DNA from 4 places in the Rhodopseudomonas sp. WA056 genome. Region 4 is predicted to be linked to each of the others. Evidence: riboswitches for the same ligand, from Rfam matches in the RefSeq annotation. Region 4 holds a riboswitch; each other region holds the start of a gene.

Region 1 (3,238 bases), on a different contig from region 4:
GGCGACGGCGCCGAGCACGCCGGTGAGCGCGCCGCAGCCGGTGCCGATCATGAAGGCGACGCGCCGGCCGTAGACCCGCGCGATCCAACCGGTCGGCAGCGTGCCGGCGGCGAGGCCGAGCACGTACATCGACAGCGGCACGGTGGCGAGCGACATCTGCGGCGCGAGCTGGGCGCCGATGATCGAGCCGGTGGCGAAGATCACCGCGGCGTTGGCGCCGGTCAGCGCCTGCGCCGCGACCAGCCGCACCACATTGGAACGGGCACGGGCATCGTCTTCGACGATGTCGTTGGCCGTCGCATCGACCATCGGCGGGGATTCTCCTCGCGCCGGCCGACACCGGCCGGCGATTGCGCGCGCATCATAGGGCCGGGCCGGGCGCGATCAACCCGCCGCAGCACCGCCGGCCGCATCGGCCCCCGCCGGTTTTGCCCGTACAAACACCAGGATCAGGTTGTTGGCCGGCATCTCGACGATCTCGCTCAGCGTCAGACCGGCGCCGGCAGCCAGGCGTTCCAGATCCGCCACGTCGCGCACGCCCCATTCCGGATTGGCGTCGCGCAGGCTGGTGTCGAACACCGCATTGCTGAGCGCGGTGTGCCTGCCGTCCTGCTTGAACGGCCCGTACAGCACCAGCATCCCGTCGTGGCGCAGCAGCCTGCCGGCGCCGGCCAGCAGCCCTTCGGCGACGCGCCACGGCGCGATGTGCACGACGTTGGCGCAAAACAGCGCCAGCAGCGGCCCGGGTGCGGTTCCCTCCACCGGCGCGACCGACCAGGCGGGATCGGCCAGATCGATCCGCTGCGGCGGCCGCAGATTGGCCAGCGCCGCATCGGCACGCCACGCGGCAATACTCTCCAGATGCCGGTCGTTGAGATCGCTCGGCCACCACACGATCGACGGATGCTCGCGCGCCAGTGCGGCAATATGCTGGCCGGTGCCGCTGCCGGCTTCGAGCACGTCGCCCTGCCGGCCGGCGAGCAGCCGGGCCAGCACGGCGCGGATCGGCGCGTCATTACGATGAAACGCAGCGGCATCGAGCCGGCCGTCGGGCTCGACGCGCCGTCCATCCTTGCCGAACTCCACCACGAACTCCGCCATCGCCACCTGCCGCATCCGCTATCGTGCGAGGTGTACAGACCCGGCTGTTACACGCAAGTCACAGCCGGTCACAATCCGACCACGATTGGGCCTGTTCGCCGCCATCGGCGAATTGACTCGCGAATCCCGGGACTCCTAGATGGAGGCGACGGTTTCCCGAAAGGGGATGAAAAGGGAATACGGTGCGGACGCAGACACTTTCGCGTTCTAGGCCGTAGCTGTTCCCGCAACTGTAAGCGGATCGTCTTTCGTCGGATGCCACTGGGAACCTCGGTCCTGGGAAGGCGACGGAAGATCAACCGCGAGCCAGGAGACCTGCCGTCATTCGTGGTCACACGCGAAGTTGCCGGCCGGGAATTGCAGGCATTGTCTTCACCGCTTCCGAACAAGCCGGTGAGACCTCGTTCGCTGTGACGTGCCACAGACGTCAGCCGAGGTTGATCCCATGCATTCCCGTCCCGCCGCGCCGCGGCCCTGCTCCGCCCTTTCGCGCGCGCTTCTCGCCTCCACGATTCTGGTGCCTTCACTTTCGCTCATCACGCCTGCCACCGCGCAGGACGTGCTGCCGGAGATCGTCGTCAGCGCCACCGCGACCCGCACCTCCAACGCCATCGTCGGAACGTCGAGCACAGTGATCACCGCCGAAGACATCGCTCGTTCACCGGCCCAAACCGTGCAGGACATCATCGCGCAGACGCCCGGTGTGCAGAGCACGTCGCTGTACGGTGGCGTCAACGGCACCGGCTCCTCGGTCGATCTGCGAGGCTTCGGCGCCACCGCAACCTCAAACACGTTGTTCCTGATCAACGGCCGCCGTCTCAACGACCTCGATCTGCAGGGCATCGACTTGTCGAGCCTCCCGCTGCAATCGATCGAGCGTATCGAGATCACTCGCGGCGGCAGCGGTGCGGTGCTGTACGGCGACAATGCTGTCGGCGGCGTCATCAACATCGTCACCAAGACCGGTGCCGGCGGCCCACCCGCAACGTTCCGCGCCGAAGGCGGCGTCGGTTCATTCAACCAGCGCCTCGCTGCGGTGTCGGCGGCTTTCAATTCTGGCCCATGGTCAACGTCGGCCTTCGCCAATCACGTCCGTACCGACGGTTACCGCGCCAACAACGCGCTGGAACAGAACAACGCGCTCGGCGAACTGCGCTACACCACCGCCGATCTCAGCGCCTTCCTCAATATCTCCGGCGACGACCAGCATCTCGGCCTGCCCGGCTCCCGCACCGTCGATCCGTCGATCGGCGTCAACCAGCTCCAGACCGACCGCCGCGGCACCAACACGCCGTTCGACTATGCGGACAAGCAGGGCGCCAACATCACCGCCGGCTTCACCAAATCACTGTGGGACGGTGCCGAACTGATCGTCGACGGCGGCGTTCGCGACAAGCGTCAGCAGGCCGGCTATTTCGGCAGCTTGCCGCTGTTGAGTTCCCGCGCCAGCGCATTCGACGCACATCTACGGACCTGGTCGATCACGCCGCGGCTGAGCATCAAGAACGCGTTCTTCGGCCTGCCGTCGAAGATCCTCACCGGCCTCGACTATTACGACGCGACCTATGATTCCGACCGCGGCCAGTATCGCGGCACGCCGCCGGTTCACGTCTACAACCTGTCTCAGAAGACCCTGGCCGGCTATTGGCAGCAGACCATCGCCGTCCTGCCGACCACCGACTTCTCCTATGGCGGCCGGGTGCAGAGCGTGAAAGTCGAGGCTAGCGACCGACTCAATCCGCTGGCGCCCGGTTATTTCGGCGAAGCGCAGGCGCTGCCGCTGAACAGCACCGAGACCCAGCATGCCCTGCACGTCGGCCTCGAGCATCGCTTCAACGATGTGTTCAGCGTGTTCGCCCGCGCCGCTCGTGCGTTCCGCACCCCGAATGTCGACGAACGTGTCGCCTCCGGACCGTCCTACGACGCGTTCTTCAATCCGATCCCAGGCACCTTCGCGCTCAAGACCCAGACCTCGGTGGATGTCGAAGGCGGCTTCCGCATCAAGTCAGGTCCGTTCGAGATGCAGACGAGCGTCTACAACATGGATCTGACCAACGAGATCCGCTACGATCCCGTCAACTTCTACAACACCAATCTCGATCCGACCCGCCGTTATGGCGGCGAAACCAGCTCTTCG
Region 2 (3,238 bases), on a different contig from region 4:
GAGATCAACCGCCAGCTCGAAGCGCGGCTGCGCGGCGAAGGCGTGCCGGTGGAGCAGTGGCGCATCCTCAAGGTGCTGTCCGACGGCAAGGGCCATTCGATGGGCGAACTCGCCGAGGCGGTGCTGCTCAATCATCCGACCCTGACCAAGATGATCGACCGGATGGTGTCGGATTCGCTGGTGTACCGCGTCCAGGATCCGGAGGACCGCCGCAAGGTGCTGATGCACATCTCCGATCGCGGCAAGGCGCTGACCCAGCGGCTCAATGCACTTGCGCTGAGCCAGGAGGCGCATATCGCCGAAAACTACGGCGACAAGGCCACTGCGGAACTGAAGCGTCTGCTGGAAAGCCTGATCGACAGCGCGACCTGAGCGCTCCTCCCGCATCGCGCGTGCTGCGGCTGCGAACGCCGCATCCCTTCGCAGCGACACGCCGCAAGATGCGGCGATCGCAACATCTATCCTGTACCGCCGAACTGGCCTAGATCAGCGGGCGATGCGCCGTGCCAAGCGGCCGCCCATTCGAGTGAGGAAACATGCAATACCGATCGCCCTGGATGACCGAAGAGCTGGACACGTTCCGCGACCAGTTTCGTAAATTCCTCGCCAAGGATCTCGCTCCGCACGGCGACAAGTGGCGCAAGCAGAAAATGGTCGATCGCTCGGCCTGGTTGAAGCTCGGCGAGATGGGCGCACTGCTGCCCAGCGTTCCGGAAGAATACGGCGGGCTCGGCGCCAGCTTCGCTTATGACGCTGCGGTCTATGAGGACATGGAGACGATCGTCCCCGACGCGCTGAGCGGCGTCACCGTGTCGAGCGGGATCGTCGCGCACTACATCCTCAACTACGGGTCGGAAGAGCAGAAGCGGCGCTGGCTGCCCGGCATGGCGCGCGGCGAGCTGATCGGCGCGATCGCCATGACCGAACCCGGCACCGGCTCCGACCTGCAGAGCGTGCGAACCACCGCCAAGCTCGACGGCGACGACTACGTCATCAACGGCCAGAAGACCTTCATCACCAACGGCCAGAACTGCGACCTGATCATCGTCGTCGCCCGCACCGGCGGCGCCGGCGCCAAGGGGCTGTCGCTGATCGTGCTGGAGACCAAGGACAACCCCGGCTTCAAGCGCGGCCGCAACCTCGACAAGATCGGCCTGCACGCCTCCGACACCTCCGAGCTGTTCTTCGAGAACGCCCGGACGCCGAAGGAGAATCTGCTCGGCGGCGAAGAAGGTAAGGGCTTCGTGCAACTGATGCAGCAACTGCCGCAGGAGCGGCTGATCATCGCGATCGGCGCGGTGGCGGCGATGGAGCGCGCCGTAGCGCTGACCTCGGAGTACACCAAGGACCGCAAGGCGTTCGGTCAGCCGGTCATCGAATTCCAGAACACCGCCTTCACGCTCGCCGAACGCAAGACCGAGGCGTTCATCGCTCGGGTGTTCGTCGATTTCTGTCTGGTGCAGCTCATCGCCGGCAATCTCGACGCCGTCACCGCCTCGATGGCGAAATGGTGGACGACGCAGAAGCAGGTCGAGACCGTCGACGAATGCCTGCAACTGCACGGCGGCTACGGCTACATGCAGGAATATCCGATCGGCCGGATGTTCATCGACTCCCGCATCCAGAAGATCTACGGCGGCACCAACGAGGTGATGAAGCTGCTGATCGCGCGCTCGCTGTAACGCGGCTTGCCAGCGCCTCCGATGCTGTTCCGCTCACGGAGTAACGGCGGCGCTGGTGGCGGCGTTCATTCGCCGCTGTCCGAGACCTCGCGCTTGAGCCGGCGAGCATCCTGCGGCTGGCCGTCCCAAGGCACCGGCCGCTCCAGCCAGCGCTGGATGAAATTCCACGACCGGCGATAGCCGTTGTGCGGCAGGGTGCAGTCCGAGCAATCCTTGCGCGTCAGCCCGTTGCGATCGACGAACGTCTTGTACGGCCCGGGGCACTGATACGCGCTGAGCGGGCAATAGCAGAACAGGCAGTTGAACTCCCGTTCGACGCCGGGATGACACGGCAGGAACGGGCAGGCCTCGTTGGTGAAGCCCTTGAAGGCCTCGTTGGTGGTGGTGTCTTTCGGCTCCATGACCGCTTCCTCGCGCCGCAGCAGGAGACCGCCGGCTGGTCGCGGCGGCGCTGGGCTGGTTCTGATCGGACGGGTGGTGAGCGCAACGCGGCCCAAGGCGTCGAGTGACGCTGCTATCGCCGCTGCGCGCGGCCTGCCTGCTAGGAGAAACCGGTCATCACTGCTCCGCTCTCGACCCGCCGTCGATCGGTTGAATGCTTCCGTCTTCGGCCGGTCTCCTGGCTCACGGATGTCGCCTGGATCGCCTTCCCGACGCCGATGACGTCAGTGGCCGCTTGATCCGGACAGATCCGCTTACAGTTGCGGGGGCAGCTACGGATTTGGTGATGGACACCGCACCGTATTCCCAGTTTCACCTCGCAGGCGAGGCACCGAAGACATCGAAACCAGAGCACGCGACACAAGCGCGCGCAAGCGAAAAGGCTCGGGCCGTGCACGTCCTGCCTAACCGGCAGGGCGATTGACGTAGTCGATCCGCCAGCCGGAGCCCAGCCGGTCGATCCGCGTCAGCGACAGCGGATCGATCACGAAACTCAGCGCTGCGGTCGGCGAGCTATCCAGCGCAATCGCCAACACGGCCCGGATCGTGCCGGAATGGACCACTAGGACGGTGTCACCAGACAACCGTTCAAGCCCCTGCCGAACCCGCGTGATCTGATCCACGAAGCTCTCGCCCCCCGGCGGAGCCAGCCGAGCGGCATCCTGCCAGAACGCGTCATAGGCAGAGCCGAGTTCACGCGACAGATCGTCGTGGCGGCGCCCGGTCCATGTGCCGAAATCCTGCTCGCGAAAGTCCGGATCGAGCTGGGCCTCGATGCCGAGCGCCGCTGCGGTGTCGCGCGTGCGCCGGCTCGGACTGGCGACCGCGGCGGCGTCGCGCGGCAGCCTTTCGCGCAGCGCGCCGAGTGCCGCGGTGTCGCGGAGGTCGACCGGTGCGTCCGGAGCGTGGATCACGCCCTTGGGCCCGTCCACCGGCGCATGCCGCACCAGCCAGAGCCGGCAGAGATCGCTCATCGGATTCTCCTCGCAAAACACGTCGGCCGGACAGAGCACGCCGGACGCGCGGCGCGCAAGCGGGGACCGACACGTGCCGGCCGGCACCAAGATTGCAACCTCTTCCGCCTCGCGGAGTTGAAGCCCCCAAGTTCGAACACA
Region 3 (3,238 bases), on a different contig from region 4:
CGAAATCCAGAAGCGATACGCGACTCCCGAGGAGGCGGAGGCCGACATCCGCCGTCGAGTGGCTGCGAAGGAGGTGGTGATCGGGTTCGGCCACCCGGTCTACACCATCGCCGACCCGCGCAACCGCGTGATCAAGGAAGTCGCGCGGCGGCTTTCGGTCGAGGCCGGATCGGTGAAGATGTTCGAGATCGCCGACCGGATCGAGGCGGTGATGCACGAATCCAAGAAGATGTTTGCCAATCTCGACTGGTTCAGCGCCGTCTCCTATCACGCGATGGGCGTGCCGACCTCGCTGTTCACGCCGTTGTTCGTGATCTCACGGACGGCGGGATGGAGCGCCCACATCATCGAGCAGCGGCAGGACAACAAGATCATCCGCCCGACCGCGAACTACGTCGGACCGGAGAATCGTCTGTTCGTGCCGATCGAACAACGCGGCCACGCGCCGTCTTCTTGTCATGCCTGAAAGTGAAACCATGCCGTATCTCGTTGCTGCCGATCTCCCCACCGACCCCGCAGGCGTGCGGTTCCGCTCGCTGATCGAGCGCGGCGGCATCGTCCGGATGCCGGGCGCGCACAATGGCATGGCCGCACTGCAGGCGCGTGCCGCCGGCTTCGAGGCGTTGTATCTGTCGGGCGCCGCGATGACCGCGTCGATGGGGATTCCCGACCTCGGGATGATCACGGTCGACGAGGTGGCGTTCTTCATCCGGCAGATCGCGCGGGCAGGCGGCCTTCCCACCCTGGTCGATGGCGACACCGGGTACGGCGAGGCCCTCAACGTCATGCACATGGTCCGCACCTTCGAGGATGCCGGCGCGGGGGCGGTTCATATCGAGGATCAGCTCCTGCCGAAGAAGTGCGGCCATCTCAACGACAAGAAGCTCGCCGACGCGAACGACATGGCCGCCAAGGTCGCCGCCGCGGCGAAGGCGCGACGACATCTCTATCTGATCGCACGGACTGACGCGGCGGCGAGCGAAGGCATCGACGGCGCGGTGGCGCGCGCCAGGCTGTACATCGAGGCCGGAGCCGACGCGATCTTTCCCGAGGCGCTGACCACGGCCGAGATGTTCCGCGAATTCGCTGCTCGGATGCCGGGCGTGCCGCTGCTCGCCAACATGACCGAATTCGGCCGGACTCCGTTCTTCACCGCCGACGAGTTTCAGCAGATGGGCTACCGGATGGTGATCTGGCCGGTGTCGTCGCTGCGCGTCGCCAACAAGGCGCAACAGAAGCTCTATGCGACGTTGCGGCGGGACGGCAGCACGCAAGCGATGCTCGGCGAGATGCAGACCCGCGCCGAGCTGTACGACACGCTCGGGCTCGACCGCTTCGAGGCGCTGGATGCGTCGATCGTTCGATCGATCGCGCCGGCGTCGGCCGGATCATAGGCGAGAGACGGAATCGGCGGGTAGCAAGCCGATGTCGCGTCCCGAGCGGCGGAAGCTGATAGCTCCGGTTCGGTAGGACAGAGTCTTTCTGCCTGTTGCTGCGCGTCTTGCGCGGGGGAAACTAATTAGTTGAGATGATCGAAGCGTGGATCGCTTGACAGCCTTGGATCATCCTCGCCATAGTGATCGCCGTCGAGGTTCTTCGGATCGTATCGTCCGGAGCTAAGAGGGAAGCCGGTGCAAGGCCGGCGCTGCCCCCGCAACTGTCAGCGGCGAGCCGACGTTCAGCAAAGCCACTGGGAGCGATCCCGGGAAGGTCGAACGAAGGCGATGACCCGCGAGCCAGGAGACCTGCCTCGTCGAACGAAACGTCCACGGGCGGGGTGCCCCGGTGGTGCGCTTGTGGCCCCGCCGTGCTTGCGGTTCGGGGAATCATGCCGCGTCGCTAGGCCTTGCCCCCAACTTTTGGGGTTGAGCCATGTCTTCTCTCACAACTACTACGTCTCTTGCCGTCGCCACACTCGGCACACCGCGGATCGGGCCGCGGCGCGAGCTGAAATCCGCACTCGAAAGTTTCTGGGCCGGCAAGTCGACGGAAGCCGACCTGCTGCGAGTTGCGGCCGCGTTGCGCGCGGCGAACTGGGCGCGGCAAAAAGCGCGCGGCGTCAGCGTGATTCCGTCGAACGACTTCTCGCTCTACGATCAGGTCCTCGACACCAGCGTGATGGTCGGCGCGATTCCCGAGATCTATGGGTGGAGAGGGGGGCCGGTCTCACTTGCTACCTATTTCGCCATGGCGCGCGGCACCCAGGCCGAAATCGCAGGGCATGGTTGCGCCAATGGTCATCACCACGGCGATTCTGCACCGCAGGGCGTCCCGGCGCAGGAGATGACCAAGTGGTTCGACACCAACTACCACTACATGGTGCCTGAATTTTCCGCCGGGCAGAGCTTCCAGCTCGTATCGCTCAAGCCGCTCGAGGAATATCGCGAGGCCAAGGCGCTCGGCTACGACACCCGTCCGGTGCTGCTCGGGCCGGTCACCTATCTGAAGCTCGGCAAGTGCGCGGATGCCGACTTCGACGTCCTGTCGCTGCTGTCGAAGCTGGTGCCGGTCTACATCGAGATCCTCGGCCGGCTCGCGGCGGAGGGGGCGAAGTGGGTTCAGCTCGACGAGCCGGCGCTGGTGCTCGATCTCGACGATCGCGAGCGCCTGGCGTTTCGCGATGCCTACGGCCAGATCGCGCGCGAGCTGCCGCATCTCGATATCATGCTGACGACCTATTTCGGCGGGCTCGGCGACAATCTCGAGACCGCGCTGGCGCTACCGATCGCGGGTCTGCATCTCGACCTGGTGCGGGCGCCGAAGCAGATCAACGCTGTGATCGCGAAGGGTCCGAAGGATCTGGTGCTGTCGCTCGGCATTATCGACGGGCGCAATGTCTGGCGCGCTGATTTGCCCGATCTGCTCGATCGCCTCGAACCGATCGTGCAGCAGCGTGGGCTCGACCGCGTGCAACTGGCGCCGTCGTGTTCGCTGCTGCATGTGCCGGTCGATCTCGAACTCGAAGCCGGCCTCGATCCGGACCTGAAGAGCTGGCTGTCGTTCTCGCTGCAGAAGATGGGCGAGCTGTCGACACTGGGCAGGGCCTTGAGCGGCGACCGGGCCGCGGTGCACGACCAGTTGTCCGCCTCGGCCAAGGCGGCCGCGACGCGGCGCAAGTCGCCCAAAGTGCACGACGTCGCGGTGATCGGCCGCGCCGCGGCGGTGACCGACGCGATGATCCATCGCAACAGCGGGTTTGCTGCGCGTGCGACATTGCAGCATCAGCGGCTACAGCTGC
Region 4 (3,238 bases):
CAAGCGCGGCGTCGCGCGCCGGGTGCAATTCGTCACCGGCCACGATGTCGACGGCCGCCTGCCGCGCGATCTCGACCTCGCGGCCCTGGCGGACGCGACGGCCACAACCTGCGTCTATATGGGCAAGGCCACCTTCCCGGCCCTCGCGGCGCAACTGATCGCCCGCGGCCTGAGCGCTACGACACCTGCCGTGATGGTCGAGAGCCTCGGCTCTGGCACCACAAATGTCGAGCGCGGCACCGTCAGCGAGATTGCCGCTCGCCTCACCGCCGACCGGCCGGCCGGCCCCTGCATGATCCTGTACGGCGCCGCGCTGGAAGAAGGCTGAGAACCGGCGCGCCGGACCGAGCTGTCACCAAGCTTCGTTCAATCGTGTGCCGCGGCCGAAGCAACGCCGTGCCTCCGGCTGATCTGCTCGATCGCATCCGACAGCCGATCGAGCGCGGCCGGCAGCATCGGACCGCCGCAGACCGTGAGCTGATCGGGGACAACGATCCGCCGGGTTTGCGGATAGGCCTGCTGAATCGCCGGATGCAGCAGCAAAGCCTTGCCCTGATCCTCAGCCTGCGGCTGCTGCTCCGACACCAGCAACAGATCCGGCCGCGCAGCGACGATGGCTTCAAGCGACGCGAAGCCGCCATAGCTGAGGCCAAGATCCGAGGCGGCATTCGACAGCCCCACCGTGTGCAGCAACGAGCTGAGCAGACTGTCGCCGCCGGTCACCCAGCCGCGCCGCGACAGCGCCAGCACCCGGCCCTGCCAGCGTGACGCCGTTTGCCGCGCGCGCTCGGTTGCCCGGTCGATCGCAGCGATCATCGCGTCCGCTCGCTGCGGATGGCCGACGAGCTCGCCGGCCCGAACGATCTGCGCCTTGACCTCGTCGATCGTCCGCGGCACGTCAAACTCCTCGAGCGGGATGTGCTGCGCGCGCAGCAGCTCGCGGGTGGCGCGCTTGCCGTAGCGGCCGGCCAGCACCACGTCGGGCGCCAGCATCAACAGATCCTCCGCCTCGCCGGACAGCGACGGAAACCGCTTTGCCTCGTTCGCGAGCCAGGACAGCCGCGGGTCACGCGCATAGGGCCCAAGGCCCATGATCTGCTCCGGATCGGCCAAGGCGATTAGCAACTGATCGGTGCACATATTGATCGAGGCGATCCGCTTCGGTGCGGCGAACACCGGCGATGACAGCAGGCCGATCACACCGAGGCTGATCAGTCCGATGACCGGCAGCGCCAGATGGCGTAGCCAAGGGGTCAACCGTTGCTCGCCCGAAACGACGGGCGCACAAGCGCCGCGATGCCGCGCAGTTGTTCTGGTCAAGACGACATCCTCCGCCGGCCCATCGCCGAACGAGTTGCACACCTGTACCGGCCGGTCTCCTGGCTCGCGGATATCCGGCGCGTCCGCCTTCCCGGCCAAGCCGGCCAGTGGCATTCGAGGACGCTCCGATCCGCCCACAGTTGCGAGGGCAGCCACGGCATTGGGGCAACGACACCCCGCACCGCATTCCCGTTTCACCCCTCGTGCGAGGGGCACCGGTACTGGTTTCGGTTAAGCACGCCGCCCCGGGCCGCACAAGGCAGACGATCCGCCGAATGGTCGCCCGCCGGGGCGGGCCACTGCCGGTGGCACCGTCTGGCCGCCCGACAGCAAAGCGAGGGTCGCAGCCTGCCCCCTGTTCATGACGCTTCCGCGCCCTGGGACGCCCTGACATAGGCGTCGTACAGGCGTGCCTCCGTGGCATCGTCCATGGTCTGATCGAGCAGTGGCAGCAGTGCCATCTCTTCCTTCTGGACGTGCACGACCATGCGTTGCACCAGCTCGGCGCCGGCGCGGCTGAACTCGCGCCAGCTATCGGCGTCGAAGCCGTTTGCCTGCGCACGCCGGGCCTGCGCAATCAGCTTTTCGCCGAGCGGCCGCATGAAATTGTGCTCCTCGGTGAGATGGTCGCCTATCAGTTGATCGCCGACCGAATCGAACATCGTGAACAACTGCGTCTCTTCGAAGTCGAAATGCCGCAACGTATCTGCTTCGATCGCCGCAGAGAGATCGGCGAGCAGCCGCGCGCCGGCGGGATCGGCCACGCTGATCGGCTGACGACGCGAGATCGCCGCCTCGAGCCGCTCCATCAGCGCGATGGTGGCGCGATGCTCGTCGTGCAGGGTCTGGCTGATGCGGTTGGCAAACATGGCAGGCTCCTTGAAACTAACAGTTGCGGGTGCGGCCCGAAGTGAGCGACGGCAGAATGCTGGCGATGTAGGCGGCGAAGGCGAGCGCCCCGGCGGCGCCAACCACCGCAGCACCGGCAGCGAGCTGCGGAATGTCGAGCACGATCGCCAACGCCAGCACGGCGATCGCGATCAGATGGCAGACCGCATGCGCCTTGAGCGGGGCAGCGACGCCGAGGTCTGTCAGCAGCGGCGGTCCGCCGCTGGCGCGGCTGACATGCATCGAGGCCAGAAACGGCACGATCCGCTGCAGCACGCCGAGCAGGAACGTCATCAGCCAGCCGCCGAGCGCCACCAGCCCGAACAGCGTCGGCCCGCCGAGGCCGGCCCAGCCCTGTAGCGCAGCAAGCGCTGCAAGCGGCGTCAGCGCCAGCATGACCCAGGAGAAACGGATCAGCACAAACGACAGGCCGAGGCGCTTGCGCATGCCGCTCGCCAGCGCGACGCGCATCAACCCGAGATGCAGGCCGACCGCGACCGCGCCGACCACGCAGGCCGCAATCTGCAGTGCGACGACATCGTCAAGCGCACCGATCGTGCCGAGCGCCACGGTGGCGGTGGCGGCGCCGAAGCCGAACCATGCCGTCCGCTGATCCGGCGCGTTCGACAGCGCGAACATCGGGATCAGCACGTGGCTGAAACCGAGCGCCAGCATTCCCATGAAACCGAATCCACCGAGGATCATATGGGCGCGCGCCGCCGCGGCGTGATCAACGAAAACCCCGAAGCGATGGTCAAGCGACAGTGCGAGGCCCAGCGCCACGAGCGCGATCAGCGAGGCGAGTGCCGCCCAGCCATAGGCGCGTACCACCGGCATACTTCCGGCGCGCCGCAGATTGTCGGCCAGCAGCACGGCGAACAGCAGCAGTCCCAGCGTCGTCGCCGCAGCACCGCCGATCATCCAGATGCTATCAGCAGCCGCCATCCCGGCGATCAGCACCACCGCGCCCGGGATCAGCAGCCAGGATGCCAACCGGATCGGCCACACCGCCGCCAACGGCCGCGTCGTC

Evidence for each region. A riboswitch is a leader RNA that binds a small molecule or an ion and turns the genes downstream of it on or off. The one in region 4 is predicted to bind cobalamin.
Region 1: another riboswitch for cobalamin. It lies ahead of DU475_RS12535 (TonB-dependent receptor); the one in region 4 lies ahead of DU475_RS08315 (ABC transporter substrate-binding protein).
Region 2: another riboswitch for cobalamin. It lies ahead of DU475_RS13025 (cysteine-rich small domain-containing protein); the one in region 4 lies ahead of DU475_RS08315 (ABC transporter substrate-binding protein).
Region 3: another riboswitch for cobalamin. It lies ahead of metE (5-methyltetrahydropteroyltriglutamate--homocysteine S-methyltransferase); the one in region 4 lies ahead of DU475_RS08315 (ABC transporter substrate-binding protein).

What each region holds. Positions count from the first base shown of each region.
Region 1 covers NZ_QPFS01000053.1:26,488-29,725, forward strand. The annotation lists gene DU475_RS12525 (MFS transporter) at 1-309, opposite strand, end outside; gene DU475_RS12530 (DUF938 domain-containing protein) at 385-1,101, opposite strand; cobalamin riboswitch at 1,234-1,438, shown strand; gene DU475_RS12535 (TonB-dependent receptor) at 1,547-3,238, shown strand, end outside.
Region 2 covers NZ_QPFS01000057.1:21,098-24,335, reverse strand. The annotation lists gene DU475_RS13035 (MarR family winged helix-turn-helix transcriptional regulator) at 1-372, shown strand, start outside; gene DU475_RS13030 (acyl-CoA dehydrogenase family protein) at 537-1,682, shown strand; gene DU475_RS13025 (cysteine-rich small domain-containing protein) at 1,748-2,083, opposite strand; cobalamin riboswitch at 2,275-2,474, opposite strand; gene DU475_RS13020 (histidine phosphatase family protein) at 2,528-3,097, opposite strand.
Region 3 covers NZ_QPFS01000024.1:5,072-8,309, forward strand. The annotation lists gene prpC (bifunctional 2-methylcitrate synthase/citrate synthase) at 1-466, shown strand, start outside; gene prpB (methylisocitrate lyase) at 477-1,394, shown strand; cobalamin riboswitch at 1,573-1,767, shown strand; gene metE (5-methyltetrahydropteroyltriglutamate--homocysteine S-methyltransferase) at 1,873-3,238, shown strand, end outside.
Region 4 covers NZ_QPFS01000029.1:2,618-5,855, forward strand. The annotation lists gene cobA (uroporphyrinogen-III C-methyltransferase) at 1-328, shown strand, start outside; gene DU475_RS08315 (ABC transporter substrate-binding protein) at 367-1,320, opposite strand; cobalamin riboswitch at 1,353-1,555, opposite strand; gene DU475_RS08320 (hemerythrin domain-containing protein) at 1,680-2,189, opposite strand; gene DU475_RS08325 (hypothetical protein) at 2,206-3,238, opposite strand, start outside.